2 regions of the Streptomyces sp. NBC_01296 genome follow, and region 2 is predicted to be linked to the other one. Evidence: predicted binding sites of a transcription regulator. Region 2 holds the regulator's gene; the other holds the start of a gene.

Region 1 (10,339 bases), 870 kb from region 2:
CCCGCGACGCCCAGTTCCAGGGCTTGCCGGAGCCGGGGTCGGGCGCGTCGAGCAGCAGCAGGTCCTCTCCGTACTCCCCGCAGCGCTTCACGTGCTCGGCGGTGGCCCGCAGCAGGCTCCGCCCCTCGGCGCGCAGCGCCTCGTAGTACTCCGGGCCCTCGTCCCCGTGCAGCTGCACGCCCCGTACGCCGCTCTCCTCGGCCAGCCGCCGGACCTCCTCGACCGGCTGTCCGCGGAAGACCCCGACGGTCAGCACCCCGGCCGGCACCCGCGCCGCGAGCTCCCGCGCCGCGGCGGCGTCGATCGTGCGGGGACTCCCGGCGGCGAAGACGAACCCGACGGCATCGGCCCCGGCGGCCACGGCCACGTCGACGTCGTTCGCGGTCTTCAGACCGCAGATCTTGACGAAGAGATCGCTCATACCCCCAGTCAACCAAAGCACCCCGTTCGGTGGTGATCCGTCTCGGCACCCGGGCGCGGCCACCCACGCGCCGCTAGCCTGGAACAGGGCTCACGCCCAGTGCACGGCACGCCACGCGGAGGACAACGGACGATCATGATCGAACGGGCCACACCGATGGAGCAGGCGGCACCGCCGACGTTCGAGACGCTCCTGCGCACCGTCGAGGAGATGGACACGCCAGACGGCTTCAAAGCCGAGCTCATCCGGGGGAAGATCATCGTGTCACCGTGGTCCAGGCGGCGTTACTACCTCCCCATGCGGGCGCTGCGCGAGCAGCTTCAGGCCCACGCCCCCGAAGGTCACGTCGCGGACATGGCGCCGTTCCTCTTCCAGTTCCCTGCAGCCGGGCGCGCCTACGGCCCCGATCTCTATGTGGTCGACGTGTCTGCCTTCGAGGGCGAGGGGAGACACCTGGACGGAGCGGAACTCTCCCTGGTGGCCGAGTTCACCTCGGTGTCCACGAAGGACGTGGACTGGCACGAAAAGCTGGACGTCTACGGACAGCTCGTCCCCGTCCACCTCGTCGTCGACATGCAGGCGTCTGAGATCACCTGTTTCTCGGACCCCTCCCCGCACGGGTACCAGTTCCGCAAGACGGTGCCCTTCGGTGCGCCCTTGCCCGTCCCGGACCCCTTCGGCTTCGACGTCGACAGCTCGGGCTTCTAAGACGCGTTGAAACGCCCGAGGGCGGCACCCCCCTGTACGGGGAGTGCCGCCCTCGGTCGAAGAACAGCCGATCAGCCAGGGGCCGATCAGAAGTCCATGTCACCGCCCGGCATGCCGCCGCCGGCCGGGGCGCCGGCCTTCTCGGGCTTGTCGGCGATGACGGCCTCGGTCGTCAGGAACAGCGCGGCGATGGACGCGGCGTTCTGCAGGGCAGAGCGCGTGACCTTCGCCGGGTCGATGATGCCCTCGGCGATCATGTCCACGTACTCGCCGGTCGCGGCGTTGAGGCCCCAGCCGACGGTCAGGTTGCGGACCTTCTCCACGACGACGCCACCCTCGAGACCACCGTTGACGGCGATCTGCTTGAGCGGGGCCTCCAGGGCGAGCTTCACGGCGTTGGCGCCGGTCGCCTCGTCACCCGACAGGTCGAGCTTCTCGAAGACCGCGGAGGCCTGGAGCAGGGCCACGCCACCACCGGCGACGATGCCCTCCTCGACGGCCGCCTTCGCGTTGCGAACGGCGTCCTCGATGCGGTGCTTGCGCTCCTTGAGCTCCACCTCGGTCGCGGCGCCGGCCTTGATGACGGCCACGCCGCCGGCCAGCTTCGCGAGGCGCTCCTGGAGCTTCTCGCGGTCGTAGTCCGAGTCGGAGTTCTCGATCTCGGCGCGGATCTGGTTGACGCGACCCTGGACCTGGTCGCTGTCACCGGAGCCGTCGACGATCGTGGTCTCGTCCTTGGAGATGACGACCTTGCGGGCGCGGCCGAGCAGGTCGAGACCCGCGTTCTCGAGCTTGAGGCCGACCTCCTCGGAGATGACCGTGCCGCCCGTGAGGATGGCGATGTCGCCGAGCATGGCCTTGCGGCGGTCGCCGAAGCCCGGGGCCTTGACGGCCACGGACCGGAAGGTGCCGCGGATCTTGTTGACGACCAGGGTCGACAGGGCCTCGCCCTCGACGTCCTCGGCGATGATCAGCAGCGGCTTGCCGGACTGCATGACCTTCTCGAGCAGCGGAAGGAGGTCCTTCACGTTGCCGATCTTGGAGTTGACGATCAGGATGTACGGGTCGTCCAGGGACGCCTCCATACGCTCCATGTCGGTGGCGAAGTACGCCGAGATGTAGCCCTTGTCGAAGCGCATGCCCTCGGTGAGCTCGAGCTCCAGACCGAAGGTCTGCGACTCCTCGACGGTGATGACGCCTTCCTTGCCGACCTTGTCCATGGCCTCGGCGATGAGCTCGCCGATCTGGGTGTCGGCGGCGGAGATGGAGGCGGTCGAAGCGATCTGCTCCTTGGTCTCCACGTCCTTGGCCTGGTCGAGCAGGGCGGCGGAGACGGCCTCGACGGCCTTCTCGATGCCACGCTTGAGGGCCATCGGGTTCGCACCGGCTGCCACGTTGCGCAGGCCCTCGCGGACGAGCGCCTGGGCGAGAACGGTGGCGGTGGTCGTACCGTCGCCGGCGACGTCGTCCGTCTTCTTGGCGACTTCCTTGACCAGCTCGGCGCCGATCTTCTCGTACGGGTCCTCGAGCTCGATCTCCTTGGCGATGGAGACACCATCGTTGGTGATCGTGGGGGCGCCCCACTTCTTCTCAAGGACGACGTTGCGACCCTTGGGGCCAAGGGTGACCTTGACGGCGTCGGCGAGCTGGTTCATCCCGCGCTCGAGACCGCGCCGGGCCTCCTCGTCGAACGCAATGATCTTGGCCATCTGAAGTGGTCCTCCAGGACTGGGGTTCCCCCTGCGCCGCCGGCGCGTGGGGAGGGTTGGATTGCTCCGGACCGCGCCCGCGCCCGCGACGGACGGCCTGCGTGCCCGGCGGTTCCTTCCCGCCGGACCCTGCGGGCCTCACCGACCCGGTCCTGTGTAGTAGCACTCTCGACAGGAGAGTGCTAACGCCAATGATTAGCACTCGACCCCCTCGAGTGCAAGCGGCTTGGGGAACGCCGGGCCAACGTCCGAGCCCGGCAGGCGGGCAGCAGGCGGGCAGCACGAAGGGCCCGCATCCCTCCTCAAGGATGCGGGCCCTTCGCGCGTATGCGTCGGTGGTCGATCGCGCCGGGGCTAGACGGCGAGCTTGACCATGTCCGCCTGCGGACCCTTCTGGCCCTGCGAGATCTCGAACTCGACCCGCTGACCCTCTTCAAGGGTGCGGTACCCGTCCATCTGGATGGCGCTGTAGTGGACGAACACATCCGCACCACCGTCGACCGCGATGAAGCCGTAGCCCTTCTCCGCGTTGAACCACTTGACGGTGCCCTGAGCCATGCCTAACTCCCCTATTACTGGCCCTTGCGCAGGACCGCACTTCGCGGTCCCGGGTCAGAACTTGCGCCGGAACGCCTCGACCGGGGCTGAATGTATCTGCACCGCTGCTGTCTGCAACAGGTCAATCCGACGAGAAATCTGGACACGGGGATACATTGAAATAGAGTGAAAATTTGGCATATTGCCGGGCAACTCGGACCCGGCATATCTCGCCAAAGCCCCATACCGCACTTGCATATTGACTCAATGTCAACCCTCACTCGACCCGCTCATATGCGGCCGGCAAGAACAGCGGAGGGGACTTCCCCAACCCTACCGCGCCCAACCAAGCAGAATTGCCCCCTCCGCTTTTAGCGGAGGGGGCAATTCTGGGCTTTCGCGTTTCAGCAGCCGCCGGCGACGGCGGGAATGATCGAGACGCCGGCGCCGTCCGGCGTCACCGCGTCCAGGCCGCCCTCGAAGCGCACGTCGTCGTCGTTGACGTAGACGTTCACGAAGCGGCGCAGCTTGCCCTGGTCGTCCAGGACGCGGGCGGCGATGCCCGGGTGGCTCGCCTCCAGGGAGGCGATGACCTCGGAGAGGTTCGCGCCCTCGGCGGTGACCTCGGCCTGGCCGCCGGTGTAGGTGCGCAGGATGGTGGGGATGCGGACGTTGACGCTCATGGCGCTACTGCCTTTCCGGGTGTCAGGGGTGGGTCAGACCAGGCCGGCGGCGCGGAATGCGTCCAGGCTCGGGCGGATGGTGGCGGTCTGCCCGCTGTCCGCGGCCACCGCCTCCAGGGTCTTGAGGCCGTCACCGGTGTTCAGGACCACCGTGGTCAGCGCCGGGTCGAGCTGCCCGTTCTCGATGAGCTTCTTGGTCACGCCGACGGTCACGCCGCCCGCGGTCTCGGCGAAGATGCCCTCGGTCTGCGCGAGGATCTTGATCGCCTCGACGACCTGCTCGTCGGTCACGTCCTCGACGTAGCCGCCCGTGCGGCGCGCGATGTCCAGGACGTACGGTCCGTCGGCCGGGTTGCCGATGGCCAGCGACTTGGCGATGGTGTTCGGCTTCTGCGGGCGGACCACGTCGTGGCCGGCCTTGAAGGCCGTCGAGACCGGGGAGCAGCCCTCGGCCTGGGCGCCGAAGATCTTGTACGGCTTGTCCTCGACGAGCCCGAGCTTGATCAGCTCCTGCAGACCCTTGTCGATCTTCGTCAGCTGTGAGCCGGACGCGATCGGGATCACGATCTGGTCGGGCAGCTGCCAGCCGAGCTGCTCGCAGATCTCGTACGCGAGCGTCTTGGAACCCTCGCCGTAGTAAGGGCGCAGGTTGACGTTGACGAAGCCCCAGCCCTCGCCCAGCGGGTCGCCGATGAGCTCGGAGCAGAAGCGGTTGACGTCGTCGTAGTTGCCCTCGATGCCGACCAGGTCGCCGCCGTACACACCGGCCATGACGACCTTGCCCTGCTCCAGGTCGTGCGGGATGAACACGCAGGAGCGGAAGCCGGCCCGGGCGGCCGCGGCGCCGACGGCGCCGGCCAGGTTGCCGGTGGAGGAGCAGGACAGGGTGGTGAAGCCGAAGGCGCGGGCGGCCTCGACGGCGATGGCCACGACGCGGTCCTTGAAGGAGTGCGTCGGGTTGCCGGAGTCGTCCTTGACGTACAGCTTGCCGGTGAAGCCGAGCTCCTTGGCCAGGTTGGCCGCGTCCACGAGCTTGGTGAAGCCGGGGTTCAGGCTGGGCTTGGAGGCCACGTCCGCGGGGACGGGCAGCAGCGGGGCGTAGCGCCAGATGTTGTTCGGGCCGGCCTCGATCGCGGCGCGCAGGGCTTCCGGGTCTCCGGTGGGAAGGTCGTAGGCGACTTCCAGAGGTCCGAAGCACTCGACGCAAGCGAAGATGGGTCCGAGCTCGAAGCGGGTACCGCACTCACGACACGAGAGGCCGGTGGCAGGTCCGAGATCGACAGAGGTGGCAACAGTCTGTGCAGCCATGATGGCGAGGCCCTTTCTCCTCATCTTCCCCATGGCGCACTTCGCCATGAGACGGAATTGGCACCTTCCCTAGCCGGGGACCTCGCTGCTGCAAGCGAGCGCGAGAACCGACTGGAGGGTTGCCGGGGCTTCAACGGGCCGTGTCCCTCTGCCCCTCTGGATGAGCGGTATGGCACCGGGCCGCGCGCTCCATGGCGCGTCCGGGCGTTTGTACGCGGGGACCCCCGGCATGCGGTGGTCCTTCGCGTTGTTCAAGACTGTAACGGAAGGTCCGGGTGGTTGAGACAGCCGTCCGAACCGCGAGATGGATCACTTTTCGGCTGAAACCCGCCGAGGGCGAACGAGGAAACAGGGAGTGCCGAACGTGCTGGAAGAGGTGGAGCGCTGGTTTGCGGACCGCTCCTGGTCCGCGGCCGACCGACCGCTCGACCAGCTGCTTTCCGCCAAGCGGGCGGCAGGCACCACGGTCAGCGTCGTCCTGCCCGCTCTCGACGAGGAGGAGACGGTCGGAGCCATCGTCGAGGTGATCCGGCGGGATCTGATCGAGGGGCTGCCGGTGCCGCTGGTCGACGAACTGGTCGTGGTCGACTCGGGTTCCAGCGACCGGACCGCCGAGGTGGCCGCGAAGGCCGGCGCCCGCGTGGTGCACCGCGACGACATCCTGCCGCGGATCCCGGCCGTGCACGGCAAGGGCGAGGTGCTGTGGCGCTCGCTGCTGGTGACCACCGGCGACATCGTCTGCTTCGTGGACGCCGACCTGCGGGACTTCTCGTCCGCCTTCGTGTCCGGGATCGTCGGCCCGCTGCTGACCGAGCCGGACGTGCAGTTCGTCAAGGCGATGTACGACCGCCCGCTGGGCACGGAATTCGACGGGCTCGCCTCCGGCAAGACCCACGGTCAGGGCGGCCGGGTCACCGAGCTCGTCGCCCGGCCGCTCCTCAACCTCCACTGGCCGCAGCTGGCCGGCTTCGTCCAGCCGCTGGGCGGCGAGTACGCCGTGCGCCGCACGCTGCTGGAACGTTTGCCCTTCCCCGTCGGGTACGGCGTCGAGCTGGGCCTGCTGGTGGACGCGCTGCACACCGTCGGGCTGGACGCACTGGCCCAGGTGGACGTCGGCGTACGGCTCCACCGGCATCAGGACGGCCAGGCGCTGGGCCGGATGGCCGCGGCGATCTACCGCACGGCGCAGCTGCGCCTCTCGCGCGGGCATCTCGTACGGCCGGAGCTGACGCAGTTCGAGCGCGGGCCGAACGGGTTCGTGCCGCGCACGTACGCCGTGGACACCGAGGAGCGGCCGCCGATGGCCGGGGTCAAGGAGTACTCCGGCCGCAGGGTGGCGTGAGGGAACTGACGTTTGAGCGGGCGGGCCCCGGGCTAGGTTCGCCGCATGGCTTCCCAGGTACTCGTTGCAGCGAACCGCGGCCCGCTCTCCTACCTCCTCGCCGACGACGGCACGCTCACCACCCGGCGCGGCGGCGGCGGCCTCGTCTCCGGCCTCTCCGCCGCCCTCGCCCGGCAGCCGGAAGCGCTGTGGATCTGCGCGGCGCTGTCGGAGGCGGACCGGGAGGCGGTCCGCCGCGGTGTCTCCGAACCCGGTGTCCGGATGCTGGACATCGATCCCACCACGTACGACGACGCGTACAACGGCATCGCGAACTCGGTGCTGTGGTTCACGCACCACCACCTGTACGACATCCCGCGCGAGCCGGTCTTCGACGCGGAGTTCCGCCGGCGGTGGGAGTCGTACGTCGCCTACAACCGCGCCTTCGCACGGGCGCTGGCGCAGGAGGCCGGCGAGGGCGCGGCGGTGCTCGTGCAGGACTACCACCTGGCGCTGGTCCCCGGTGAGCTGCGGGAACTGCGACCGGACCTGAAGATCAGCCACTTCACGCACACGCCGTGGGCCTCGCGCGAGTTCCTGGACATGCTCCCCGACGACATCCGGGCGCAGCTGATGTGGGGCATGCTCGGGGCGGACGTGGTGGGCTTCCACACGTGGGCGTGGGCGCACAGCTTCATGACCGCGGCGCAGCTGGACGACGAGCGGGGCATCGCGGAGCCGAAGACGGTGGCCGGGGCGGACCCGAGGGACGCGCCGTACATCGAGAAGATGACGAGGGGCCCGGTGCCGCACCGGCGGACGACCGTGGCCGTGTACCCGCTGGGCGTGGACGGCGACGAACTGCGGGCGCTGGCACACCGGCCGGAGGTGAACGACAAGCTGGCGGCGCTGCGGGCGGAGATCGGGGACCGCAGGGCGATCGTCCGGGTGGACCGGACCGAGCTGTCGAAGAACATCGTGCGGGGGCTGCTGGCGTACCGGGAGCTGCTGACCGAGCACCCCGAATGGCGGGGCCGGGTGGTCCACCTGGCCTCGGCGTACCCGTCCCGGCAGGACCTGGCGGTGTACCGGTCGTACACGGAGGCGGTGCGGGAACTGGCCGCGCAGATCAACGAGGAGTTGGGCACCGAGGACTGGCAGCCGGTGCTGGTGTCGGTGAAGGACGACTTCGCGCGCTCCCTGGCGGCGTACCGGCTGGCGGACGTGGCGCTGGTGAACCCGGTGCGGGACGGGATGAACCTGGTGGCGAAGGAGATCCCGGTGGTCTCGGACGCGGGGTGCGTCCTGGTGCTGTCGACCGGGGCGGGGGCGTACGGGGAGCTCCGCGAGGACGCGCTGACGGTGAACCCGTACGACGTGTCGGAGACGGCCGGGGCGCTGCACGCCGCGCTGGCGATGCCGGCGGAGGAGCGTGCGGAGCGCACGAAGCGGCTGGCCTCGGCGGCCACGGCCCTCCCCCCGACGGCCTGGTTCACGGCCCAACTGGCCGCCCTCCGCGCGGCGTAACGGCAACGGCTGCGCACGGGCCCTCTCCCCGCCCCGCCGAGGGGCGGGGTGGAGAGGGCCCCCGCGCGGCGGTTACGGCGTCGGGCTCACGGAGCGGATGGCTTCGGCCAGGGTGGCCAGGAAGGCGACGACCTCGCCCGGGCCGTTCAGGACGAGGTCGGCCCGGGAGGCGAGCTCGGGAACCTCGGCCGAGCCGCTGGCCACCAGCAGCCCCGGCATGCCGTCGGTCCGCAGTTTCTCCACGGCCGCATACGCGGCGAGGTCGCCCAGGTCGTCCCCCGCGTACAGCACGGCCTCGGCGCCCGTCTCCGCCAGGTACTCGGTCAGGGCCACGCCCTTGTCCATCCCCGGCGGACGCAACTCCAGCACCGCCCGCCCCGGCTCCACCATCAGCCCGTGCCGCGCCGCCAGCTCGGCCAGCGGCTCGCGCAGCGCGGCGAAGGCCGCTTCCGGGTCCTCGGCGCGCCGGGTGTGGACGGCCAGCGCCCGGCCCTTCTCCTCGATCCACGTACCGCGCCAGGCGCCGATGGAGTCCAGGAACCCGGGCAGTTCCGCCCGTACCGCGGCGACCCCCGGGTGCTCGGCCGGGGTGTGCACGATGCCGCTCACCGCGTCCCAGCGCTCGGCCCCGTAGTGGCCGAGGACCACCAGGTGTTCCAGGCCGGCAGCGCCTGCGAAGCCCCCGTAGCGCACCGCGACCCCCGCCGGGCGGCCGGTGATCACGGCCACCGAGGCGACCTCCGGGGCCAGGGAGGCCAGCGCTCCGACGGCTCCCGGGTCGGCACGCGCCTGGTCCGGGTCCGGGACGATCTCGGCGAGGGTGCCGTCGAAGTCGAGCGCGACCACGGATCGGCGGGGTGCGCGGAGGAGGGCTTCGAGTCCCTCGCGTCCGGCGGCGGTGACGGGCATCGGCATGCTGTGCGGATGGCTCCCCATACGGACGACCCTAACGGCCCTGCCGGGCCACGGCTACGGCGCGCGGCGGGCCCGTGGGCGCCGATGCGTCAGCGCCGGGCCCGCTGGACTTCGCGGATGCGGCGGAGCCGGTTGACGGTGCCGGGCGCGTGGGCCAGCGCCCGCGGGTCGTCCATCAGCACGTTGAGCAGCTGGTAGTAGCGGACCGGGGTCATCCCCAGCCCTTCCCGTATGGCCCGCTCCTTGGCCCCGGGCCCGGGCCAGGTGCGTCCCTCGTACGCGAGCACCGCGGCCTCGGCGGCCGTCAGCGCCTTGTCCGGCCCCGTGTCCGGCCCCGTGTCCGGCCCCGTGTCCGGCCCCGTGTCCGGCCCCGTGTCCGGCCCCTCGTCCGGCCTCCCGTCCGGCCTCCCGTCCGGGCTCGCGTCGTCCGTCATACGGCCAGATTAACGCCGCCCTCCGACAGCCACCGGGCGCCCACCGCCGAGCGGCGGGCGCCCGCGGACCGGCCGGCCCGCAGGTCAGTGGGCGTCCGCCTTGCGCGCCGCCTCCGCGATGTCCTCGAGGACCTTCGCGGGCTGCCCGCCCGGCTGCACGCTCTTGCCGATGTTCTGCTTCACGTCCTCGCTCACCCCGGCCCAGGACTTCTTGCCGACCGGGTAGAGACGGGCGTTCGGCAGCGCCTGCAGGAACGTCTTCAGCTGCGGGGCCGCACCCCCCGTACCGGCGTCCGTCGCCCGGTAGCCGCTCGTCGTGACCGGCAGCAGGTCGTACTTGTTGGTGAAGGCCGTCACGTTCTTCGCCTCGTACAGGTAGTCCAGGAACTTCCCGGACTCCTTGCGGTGGCCGTTCTTGAAGGCCATCACCCAGTCGGCGACGCCCATCGTCGGGTGCTCGGTCCCGTCGGCGGTCGGCATGGCCACCATGCCGAACTTCACGCCCTTCTCCCCCGCCTGCTTGATCAGCGTGGGGTGGCCGTTGAGCATGCCGACCTCGCCCCGCGCGAAGGCGTCGAACGCGGCCCGGCGGTCCGTCTTCGCCGGTTCCGTCGGCCCGGTCAGCCCCTGGCCGACCATCTTGTCGCGCAGGAACTCGAAGGTCTTGACGTTCTCCGGGGAGTCGATCGCGTACGCCTCCTCGTTGTCGGTGTAGCCGCCACCGCCGGAGAGCATCCACATCATCGATTCGGCCTGCGCCTCCTCGCGGCCCAGCG
Region 2 (10,339 bases):
GGCCGGCTGCGCGCCGCCGTCTCCGGCGCCTCCGCGCTGGCCCCCGAGATCGGCTACTTCTTCGCCGGCGCCGGCATCCACATCCTCGAGGGCTACGGCCTCACCGAGTCCAGCGCCGCCTCCTTCGTCAACCCCGGCGAGGCCTACCGCACCGGCACCGTCGGCAAGCCGCTCCCCGGCACCGAGGTCCGCATCGCCGACGACGGCGAGATCCTGCTGCGCGGCCCCGGCATCATGCAGGGCTACCACCTGCAGCCGGAGAAGACCGCCGAGGTGCTGGAGGAGGACGGCTGGCTGCACACGGGCGACATCGGCGAGCTCTCGCCCGACGGCTACCTGCGCATCACGGACCGCAAGAAGGACCTGATCAAGACCTCGAACGGCAAGTACGTCGCGCCCGCCGAGATCGAGGGCCGGTTCAAGGCGATCTGCCCGTACGTGTCGAGCATCGTGGTGCACGGCGCGGACCGGAACTTCTGCGCCGCCCTGGTCGCGCTCGACGAGCCGTCGATCATGGGCTGGGCCGCCGAGAACGGGCTCGAGGGCAAGACGTACGCCGAGGTCCTGGCCGCGGCGGAGACGAACCGGCTGATCGAGACGTACATCCAGACCCTGAACGAGGGCCTGCAGCGCTGGCAGACGGTCAAGAAGTTCCGGATCCTGCCCCGCGACCTCGACGTGGAGCACGGCGACCTCACGCCCAGCCTGAAGCTGAAGCGGCCGGCCGTCGAGCGTGAGTTCAAGCACCTGATCGACGAGATGTACGAGGGCTCGCGCGAGGCGTAGCACCGGGCGCGGCGCCCGCCGATGCGCCCGCCGCGGTCTCGCGTGACGCGAGCCGGGGCGGGCGCGGCGGCAGGTGCGGGACAATGGGGGCATGCCTTCCGCACTGCCCGACGGTGAACCCATGCCCGAAGACGGCTCGCTGCCGTCGCATGCCCTGGCGGGCGGCGGAGACCGGCCGCTCGGGTTCTACCTGCACGTCCCGTACTGCGCCACGCGGTGCGGGTACTGCGACTTCAACACGTACACCGCGACCGAGCTGCGCGGCACCGGCGGCGTGCTCGCCTCCCGGGAGAACTACGCCGACACCCTGATCGACGAGGTCCGCCTCGCCCGCAAGGTGCTCGGCGACGACCCGCGGGCCGTACGGACGGTGTTCGTCGGCGGCGGTACGCCGACGCTGCTGCCCGCCGGCGACCTCGTACGGATGCTCGCGGCGATCCGGGACGAGTTCGGGCTGGCCGAGGACGCCGAGGTCACCACGGAGGCCAATCCGGAGTCGGTGAACCCGGAGTACCTGGCGGAGCTGCGGGCCGGGGGCTTCAACCGGGTCTCCTTCGGCATGCAGAGCGCGAAGCAGCACGTCCTGAAGGTGCTCGACCGCACGCACACCCCGGGCCGGCCGGAGGCGTGCGTCGCGGAGGCGCGGGCGGCGGGCTTCGAGCACGTGAACCTCGACCTGATCTACGGCACCCCGGGGGAGACCGACGAGGACTGGCGCGCATCGCTGGCCGCCGCGCTCGGGGCCGGCCCGGACCACATCAGCGCGTACGCGCTGATCGTGGAGGAGGGCACGCAGCTGGCGCGCCGGATCCGGCGGGGCGAGGTCCCGATGACGGACGACGACGTGCACGCCGACCGGTACCTGATCGCCGACGAGGTCATGGCGCAGGCCGGGTACGACTGGTACGAGGTCTCGAACTGGGCCACCTCCGAGGCCGGGCGCTGCCTGCACAACGAGCTGTACTGGCGCGGGGCCGACTGGTGGGGCGCGGGCCCCGGGGCCCACTCGCACGTGGGCGGGGTCCGCTGGTGGAACGTGAAGCACCCGGGTGCGTACGCGGCGGCGCTGGCCGAGGGCCGCTCCCCGGGCGCGGGCCGCGAGCTCCTCTCCGAGGAGGACCGCCGGGTGGAGCGGATCCTGCTGGAGCTGCGCCTGGTGGACGGCGTCCCGCTGTCCCTGCTGGCCCCGGCCGGCCTCGCGGCCTCCCGCCGCGCCCTGTCCGACGGGCTCCTGGCCCCGGCCCCGTACGAGGCCGGCCGCGCCGTCCTGACCCTGCGCGGGCGCCTCCTGGCGGACGCGGTGGTACGCGATCTGGTGGATTGATCACTCCACGGAGTGAATCGCTGCGCATGCGGGCAGGTGCGGCCTAGCCTGTTCATAGTCTTCTGTCGCAGGACCGGCGACAGAAGTGGAGGGCACGGAGATGACCGCTGTGGACGATCGCCGGATGGCCGAGTACTTCGAGAGCTTCGAGGCTCCCGAGGGGGTCAAGGTCGAGCTCCTCCGGGGGGAAATCGTGATGATGGCGGGGCCGGACGTCGTCCACAACCTGATCGTCATGTTCGTTCAGCGGCAGATCCCCGTGGAACGCTGGTATCCACTCCAGACGCAGGACGTGGGCCTTCCCGCAGAGCCGTCCGAGCCGCAGCCGGACCTCGTGGTCCTGCCGGTCGAGGCAGCGCCGGAGTCAGGCCGTCTTGTGCCCGCCTCAGCCCTGGCGATGGCGGTGGAGGTCGTCTCCAAGACCAGCAAGCTGCGCGACTACGTGACGAAGCGTTCCATCTACGCCGCGGGCGGCATCCCCACGTACTTGATCATTGATCCGTTCCAGGCCAAGTGCGTCGTGCTCACCGAACCCTTTGGTGCGGGGGAGGAGGCCGACTACCGAACCGAGCGGACCAGCAAGTTCGGTGAACCGGTCCCGCTCGATGTCCTCGGCCTCACCCTCGACACCGAGGAGTTCGGCACCTTGCGGTAGCTCAAGCCGGTGCCGTGACGAAGTCGATCAGTTCCTCCACGCGGCCCAGCAGGACCGGCTCCAGGTCCTTGTAGGACCTCACGCGGGACAGGATGTGCTGCCAGGCGGCGCCGGTGTTCTCCGACCAGCCCAGCGCCCTGCAGACGCCTGTCTTCCAGTCCTGGCCCGGCGGGATCACCGGCCACGCGGCGATGCCCAGCGCGGACGGCTTCACCGCCTGCCAGACGTCCACGTACGGGTGGCCGACGATCAGGACGTCCGACGAGGTCACCGACGCCGCGATACGGGACTCCTTCGAACCCGGGACCAGGTGGTCCACCAGGACGCCCAGGCGGGCGTCGGCCGTCGGGGCGAAGTCCGCGACCACCGCGGGGAGGTCGTCGATGCCCTCCAGGTACTCCACCACCACGCCCTCGATCCGCAGGTCGTCGCCCCAGACCCGCTCCACCAGCTCCGCGTCGTGCCGGCCCTCGACGTAGATCCGCCCGGCGCGCGCCACACGGGCGCGCGCCCCCGGGACGGCCACCGAGCCCGACGCGGTGCGCAAAGGCGCCGCAGGGGCCCGTGAGGGGCGGGTCAGGGTCACCACGGCGCCCTCCAGCAGGAACCCCCGCGGATCCAGCGGGAACACCCGCCGCTTGCCGAAGCGGTCCTCCAGGGTCACCGTGCCCGCCTCGCAGGCCACCACCGCTCCGCAGAAGTCCGTACCGGCCACCTCGACCACCAGGTCCGGCTCCGCCGCCACCTCCGGTACGGCCTTGGGGCGCTTCCACTGCGGGGTCAGGTCGGGGGAGTACTCGCGCATCCGGCCGACACTAGGAGAGGCGCGCCGCTCACGCCTCCGACACGCCGAAACGGGCGGCCAGTGTGGCGCGTTGCGCACGCACGAAGTCCGCGTCGACCACCGCTCCGTGACCCGGTACGTACAGTGCGTCGTCCCCGCCCAGCGACAGCAGCCGGTCCAGCGCCGCCGGCCACTGCGACGGCACCGCGTCACTGCCCGCCTGGGGTTCCCCCGACTCCTCGACGAGGTCCCCGCAGAACACCGTCTCGCGCTCGCCCGGCACGAACACCGCAAGGTCGTACCGGGTGTGCCCGGGCCCGACGTTGGCCAGCAGCACCTGCAGCCCGCCCAGCTCCAGGGTCCATTCGCCCGAGACGGAATGCCTCGGCACCGCCAGCAGGCCCACCGCCTCGGCGGCCTCGGCCTCCGACAGCCCCTGCCGGACCGCGTCGCCGCGCAGCTCCTCCCGGCCCGTCGACAGCTCCGAGTCCAGCCCGACCGCCCCGTACACCTCGGCCCCGGCGAACGCGGCCACGCCCAGTACGTGATCGAAATGGCCGTGCGTGAATGCGATATGCGTCACGCGCCGGCCGGTCAGCCGCTCCGCCTCGGCCCGCAGCTGCGCGCCTTCGCGCACGCACGAGCCCGGATCGATCAGGAGTACCGACTCGTCCCCCACCACCAGTCCCACCGTGCAGTCCCACACCGGGAGTCGTCGCCGTCCGGTCCGTCCGGTCAGCCGCTCCCAGCCCGCCTCTTCCCAACGCACGTCCATGCCGCGACGCTACCCTGGCGGGCCGCCCTTGCCAGGGCCTGACTACCCGGCCGTACACTGGCCGGGGGATCTCTGGCACTCGAACGCCCGGAGTGCCAACGAAGCAGATGAAACCGACCACGACGAGCGACGACGACCAGCTGGAGGTGTGCGCGATGCTCAGCGAACGCAGACTCGAGGTGCTGCGCGCCATCGTCCAGGACTACGTCGGGACGGAGGAGCCGGTCGGCTCCAAGGCGCTCACCGAGCGGCACCGGCTCGGCGTCTCGCCCGCCACCGTGCGCAACGACATGGCCGTGCTGGAGGAGGAGGGCTACATCGCGCAGCCCCACACCAGCGCCGGCCGGATCCCCACGGACAAGGGCTACCGGCTCTTCGTCGACAAGCTGGCGGGGGTCAAGCCGCTGTCGACGCCCGAGCGCCGGGCCATCCAGAACTTCCTCGACGGGGCCGTCGACCTCGACGACGTGGTCGGCCGTACGGTGCGCCTGCTCGCGCAGCTCACCCGGCAGGTCGCCGTCGTCCAGTACCCGAGCCTGACCCGGTCGACGGTCCGGCACGTCGAGCTGCTGTCGCTCGCTCCGGCCCGGCTCATGCTCGTGCTGATCACCGATACAGGACGGGTCGAGCAGCGGCTCGTGGACTGCCAGACTCCGTTCGGCGAGACCTCGCTCGCAGATCTGCGGGCGCGGCTCAACAGCCGGGTCGTCGGCCGCCGGTTCACGGACGTGCCGCAGCTCGTGCAGGACCTGCCGGAGTCGTTCGAGCCGGATGACCGCAGCACGGTGTCGACCGTGCTCGCGACCCTGCTGGAGACGCTGGTCGAGGAGGCCGAGGAGCGGTTGATGATCGGCGGAACCGCCAATCTCACGCGCTTCGGACACGATTTTCCCCTGACGATCAGGCCGGTGCTCGAGGCGCTGGAGGAGCAGGTCGTGCTCCTCAAGCTGCTCGGTGAGGCCAGTGAGTCGGGAATGGCCGTACGGATCGGGCATGAGAATGCATACGAGGGACTGAACTCCACGTCCGTCGTCTCGGTCGGCTACGGTTCGGGCGGCGAAGCAGTCGCCAAACTCGGCGTGGTCGGACCGACCCGCATGGACTACCCCGGAACGATGGGAGCGGTACGCGCAGTGGCACGTTACGTCGGACAGATCCTGGCGGAGTCGTAAGTGGCCACGGACTACTACGCCGTTCTCGGCGTGCGCCGCGACGCATCGCAGGACGAGATCAAGAAGGCCTTCCGTCGCCTGGCGCGCGAACTCCACCCGGACGTGAATCCGGACCCGAAGACGCAGGAGCGCTTCAAGGAGATCAACGCGGCCTACGAGGTGCTCTCGGACCCGCAGAAGAAGCAGGTCTACGACCTCGGCGGCGACCCGCTGTCCTCCTCGGGCGGCGGCGGCGCGGGCGGCTTCGGAGCGGGCGGCTTCGGCAACTTCTCCGACATCATGGACGCCTTCTTCGGCCAGGCCTCGCAGCGCGGACCGCGCTCGCGGACCCGCCGCGGCCAGGACGCCATGATCCGCCTCGACCTGGAGCTGGACGAGGCCGCCTTCGGCACGACCAAGGACATCCAGGTCGACACGGCCGTCGTCTGCACCACCTGCTCCGGAGAGGGTGCCGCCCCCGGCACCTCGGCGCAGACGTGTGACATGTGCCGCGGCCGCGGTGAGGTGTCGCAGGTCACCCGGTCCTTCCTGGGCCAGGTCATGACCTCGCGCCCCTGCCCCCAGTGCCAGGGCTTCGGCACCGTGGTCCCGACCCCGTGCCCCGAGTGCGCGGGCGACGGCCGGGTCCGCTCCCGCCGCAGCCTCACGGTCAAGATCCCGGCGGGCGTCGAGAACGGCACCCGGATCCAGCTCGCGGGCGAGGGCGAGGTCGGCCCCGGCGGCGGCCCCGCCGGCGACCTGTACGTGGAGATCCACGAGCTGTCGCACCCGACCTTCCAGCGGCGCGGGGACGACCTGCACTGCACGGTGACCATCCCCATGACGGCCGCGGCCCTCGGCACCAAGTGCCCGCTGGAGACGCTGGACGGCATGGAGGAGATCGACATCCGCCCCGGCACCGGGTCGGGCCAGTCGATCCCGCTGCACGGGCGCGGCGTCACGCACCTGCGCGGCGGCGGCCGCGGCGACCTGATCGTCCACGTCGAGGTCACCACCCCGGGCAAGCTGGACCCCCAGCAGGAGGAGCTGCTGCGCCAGCTCGCCAAGCTGCGCGGCGAGGAGCGGCCCATGGGCCAGTTCGCGCCGGGTCAGCAGGGCCTGTTCAGCCGCCTGAAGGACGCCTTCAACGGCCGCTGACCGGACACCTCCCTTGTCGGAGCACGTGACGAAGCCCGGTCCGGGGATGCCCCGGACCGGGCTCGCCGCATTGATCCGGACGCGCCCGCTGAAGCGGACTATGCCAGGCGAATGCCGTGATTCGGCCCGGTGAGCGGGACATGGCACGATGCAGTGCATGTCCTCCGCACCGAACGGTCTCTCCCCGTACCCGATCGTGCAGGCTCCCATGGCGGGCGGCGCCTCCTGTCCGCCGCTCGCCGCCGCCGTGTGCGAGGCGGGCGGGCTGGGCTTCCTGGCCGGCGGCTACAAGACCGCCGACGGGATGTACCAGGAGATCAAACGGCTGCGCGCGCTCACCCGGCGCCCGTTCGGCGTGAACCTCTTCATGCCGCAGACGGGGTACGTGGACCCGGCCGCGGTGGAGGCGTACCGCGGGCAGCTGGCCGGCGAGGCCAGCTGGTACGAGATCTCCCTGGCCGACGAGGACATCATCGGCACCAGCGACGACGGCTACGACGCCAAGCTCGCGATCCTCCTCGAAGACCCCGTTCCCGTGGTCTCGTTCACCTTCGGCTGCCCCGCGCCCGTGGTCCTCGCCGCCTTGCGCAAGGCGGGCACGTACTCGATCGTCACCGTCACCTCGGTCGACGAGGCCCGCGCCGCCCAGGCCGCGGGCGCCGACTCCGTCTGCGTCCAGGGCGTGGAGGCCGGCGGCCACCAGGGCACGTACCGCGACGACCCGCAGGCCGACGGCACGGCGGGTGTGGGCCTGCTCGCGCTGGTGGCGCAGGTACGGGAGGCCGTGGCCCTCCCGATCATCGCGGCCGGCGGCCTGATGCGCGGCTCGCAGATCGCCGCGCTGCTGGCGGCGGGCGCGGAGGCGGCGCAGCTCGGCACCGCGTTCCTGGCCTGCCCCGAATCGGGCGCGCACCCGCTGCACAAGAAGGCGCTGACGGACCCCCTGTTCGCCCATACGGAGCTGACCAGGGCATTTTCGGGGCGGCCGGCCCGGGGCCTGGTGAACCGGTTCATGCGGGAGCACGGGCCGTACGCCCCGGCCGCGTACCCGCAGATCCACCACATGACCTCCGGGCTGCGCAAGGCCGCCGCCGCGGCCGGGGACCCGCAGGGCATGGCCCTGTGGGCGGGCCAGGGGCACCGGCTGGCGCGGGCGCTGCCCGCGGGGGAGCTGGTGGAGGTGCTGGCGGCCGAACTGGCCGAGGCCCAGAGCGCGTTGAAGGCAATGCAGAAGAGGAGTACGTCATGACCGCCCCCGTGTTCGTGGTCGAAGAGGTCCCCGCGGGGCCGGAGTTCGTGCTCGACGGCCCGGAGGGCCGGCACGCGGTCTCCGTGAAACGGCTGAACCCGGGCGAGGGCGTGGTCCTCACCGACGGGCGCGGCCACTGGACGGAGGGCGTGGTCAAGGCCGCCGAGGGCAAGGACCGGCTGGTCGTCACGGACCTGCACGCCATCGAGGAGGAGCCGGAGCCGGCCGTCCGGATCACCGTCGTCCAGGCCCTGCCCAAGGGGGACCGCGGCGAGCTCGCCGTCGAGACCATGACCGAGACCGGCGTGGACGCGATCGTCCCCTGGCAGGCCTCGCGCTGCATCACGCAGTGGCGCGGCGACCGCGGAGCCAAGTCCCTGGCCAAGTGGCGGGCCACGGCCCGGGAGGCGGGCAAGCAGTCCCGCCGGGTCCGCTTCCCGGAGGTGGCGGAGGCCATGTCCACGAAGCAGGTCGCGGCGCTGCTGGCCGGCGCCGATCTGGCGATGGTCCTCCACGAGGACCGGGACGCGCCCTCGGGGGCCCTGGCCACGGCCGAGCTCCCGGCCGGGGGCTCCGTCGTCCTGGTCGTCGGACCGGAGGGCGGGGTCTCCCCGGAGGAGCTGGCCGTCTTCGCGGAAGCCGGCGCCCACCCCTACCGCCTGGGCTCCTCGGTCCTGCGCACCTCGACCGCCGGCACCGCGGCGACGGCGGTCCTGCTGGCGCGCACCGGCCGCTGGTCCTGAAAACGCGTACGAGGCCGCCGACGGCGCCGGTTACGATGCCGGAGCTGATCAACGTCGGCGTCGACGGCCCGTCAACGCCACTGTCACGGAAGGCGGAGCAATGGCCGGGGAACCGCAGGCGGACTGCCTGTTCTGCAAGATCGTCGCGGGGAACATCCCGGCGACCGTGGTCCGGGAGACCGAGACGACGTTCGCCTTCCGGGACATCAACCCGCAGGCGCCCACGCACGTCCTCGTGATCCCGCGCGTGCACTACGCGGACGCCGCCTCGCTCGCCGCCGCCGAACCGGCCGTCGCCGCCGACGTGCTGCGCGTGGCCGGCGAGATCGCCGCCGAGGAGAAGATCGACGGGCACGGCTACCGGATCGTGTTCAACACCGGCGCCGGCGCCGGCCAGACGGTGTTCCACGCGCACGCGCACGTCCTCGGCGGGCGCGGCCTCCAGTGGCCCCCCGGATAGACCGTGTCCGTACGAGAGTTCGTGGTGCTGGGTACCGCCAGTCAGGTGCCCACCCGCCACCGCAACCACAACGGCTACCTCCTGCGCTGGGACGGCGAGGGCATCCTCTTCGACCCGGGCGAGGGCACCCAGCGCCAGATGCTCCGCGCCGGGGTGGCCGCGCACGACATCAACCGGATCTGCATCACCCACTTCCACGGTGACCACAGCCTCGGCCTCGCCGGGGTGATCCAGCGCATCAACCTGGACCGGGTCCCGCACCCCGTCACCGCGCACTACCCGGCCTCCGGGCAGAAGTTCTTCGAACGGCTGCGGTACGCCACCGCCTACCGGGAGACCGTCCCGCTCCGCGAGGAACCCGTGGCCGAGGACGGGACGCTGGCCCAGGGGCCCTCGTACACCCTCGAGGCCCGCCTGCTCTCGCACCCGGTCGAGTCCTTCGGCTACCGGCTCACCGAGCCCGACGGACGCCGGATGGTGCCGGAGTGGCTCGCGCACCACGGGATCAAGGGACCCGACGTGGGCCGGATCCAGCGCGAGGGGCAGCTCTACGGCGTCACCCTGGACGAGGTCAGCGAGCCCAGGCCCGGGCAGAGCTTCGCCTTCGTCATGGACACCCGGCTGTGCCCCGGCGTGGACGCGCTCGCCGCGGGCTGCGACATGCTGGTGATCGAGTCCACGTTCCTCGACGAGGACGAGGCGCTGGCCACCGACCACGGGCACCTCACCGCAGGCCAGGCGGCCCGGGTCGCGCGCGACGCGGGCGTACGGCACCTGGTGCTGACGCACTTCTCGCAGCGCTACACGGACCCGCAGGAGTTCGAACGCCAGGCCCGCGCGGCCGGCTTCGAGGGCGAACTGACGATCGCCGCCGACCTCGTACGGGTCCCCCTGCCGAAGCGCGGCTAGGTCCCGGAGGTCCCAGAGGTCCCGGAGGTCTCCGGGACCTCGGCCCGTTCCTGGTTCCGGGAGCGGCGGGCCGCCGGGGAGAGCAGCAGCACCCGGCGCGGGGTGCGGCGTACGCGGACGGGCGGTCCGGGCGCGGGGTCGGGCCGGACCGCCGTGGCCGGGGCGCCGCCGCGGCGGACCGGCTCCTCGGCCGGGACCGGTCCGCGCCCGCCGGCGCGCAGCGCGACCGCGGTCATCGGTCCGGCAATCACCAGCAGCAGCGCGCCCAGTACGAGCCCCATGCCCCGGAAGCCGAACCCCTCGGCGAGCAGGCTGCCGGCCACGGGCCCGCAGGCCGTGCCCAGC

Evidence for each region. Region 2 encodes HrcA, which represses chaperone genes, less so after heat shock. Its sites were predicted from a motif close to TTNGCACTCNGNNNNNCNGAGTGCNAA; they were not measured.
Region 1: a site for HrcA is predicted at 2,998-3,024, ahead of groL (chaperonin GroEL). Genes of this name have one in related genera too.

The regions. Positions count from the first base shown of each region.
Region 1 is NZ_CP130720.1:4,875,981-4,886,319, reverse strand. It holds gene OG299_RS22235 (phosphoribosylanthranilate isomerase) at 1-421, opposite strand, end outside; gene OG299_RS22230 (Uma2 family endonuclease) at 557-1,129, shown strand; gene groL (chaperonin GroEL) at 1,216-2,838, opposite strand; gene OG299_RS22220 (cold-shock protein) at 3,193-3,396, opposite strand; gene OG299_RS22215 (MoaD/ThiS family protein) at 3,780-4,058, opposite strand; gene thrC (threonine synthase) at 4,092-5,366, opposite strand; SAM riboswitch class I at 5,384-5,533, opposite strand; gene OG299_RS22205 (glucosyl-3-phosphoglycerate synthase) at 5,731-6,708, shown strand; gene OG299_RS22200 (alpha,alpha-trehalose-phosphate synthase (UDP-forming)) at 6,754-8,214, shown strand; gene otsB (trehalose-phosphatase) at 8,287-9,150, opposite strand; gene OG299_RS22190 (DUF3263 domain-containing protein) at 9,219-9,563, opposite strand; gene OG299_RS22185 (ABC transporter substrate-binding protein) at 9,648-10,339, opposite strand, start outside.
Region 2 is NZ_CP130720.1:5,747,787-5,758,125, forward strand. It holds gene OG299_RS26095 (AMP-dependent synthetase/ligase) at 1-786, shown strand, start outside; gene hemW (radical SAM family heme chaperone HemW) at 878-2,110, shown strand; gene OG299_RS26105 (Uma2 family endonuclease) at 2,235-2,765, shown strand; gene OG299_RS26110 (DUF3097 domain-containing protein) at 2,767-3,570, opposite strand; gene OG299_RS26115 (MBL fold metallo-hydrolase) at 3,599-4,324, opposite strand; gene hrcA (heat-inducible transcriptional repressor HrcA) at 4,480-5,496, shown strand; gene dnaJ (molecular chaperone DnaJ) at 5,497-6,633, shown strand; gene OG299_RS26130 (nitronate monooxygenase) at 6,791-7,882, shown strand; gene OG299_RS26135 (16S rRNA (uracil(1498)-N(3))-methyltransferase) at 7,879-8,625, shown strand; gene OG299_RS26140 (histidine triad nucleotide-binding protein) at 8,726-9,085, shown strand; gene OG299_RS26145 (ribonuclease Z) at 9,089-9,994, shown strand; gene OG299_RS26150 (MFS transporter) at 9,991-10,339, opposite strand, start outside.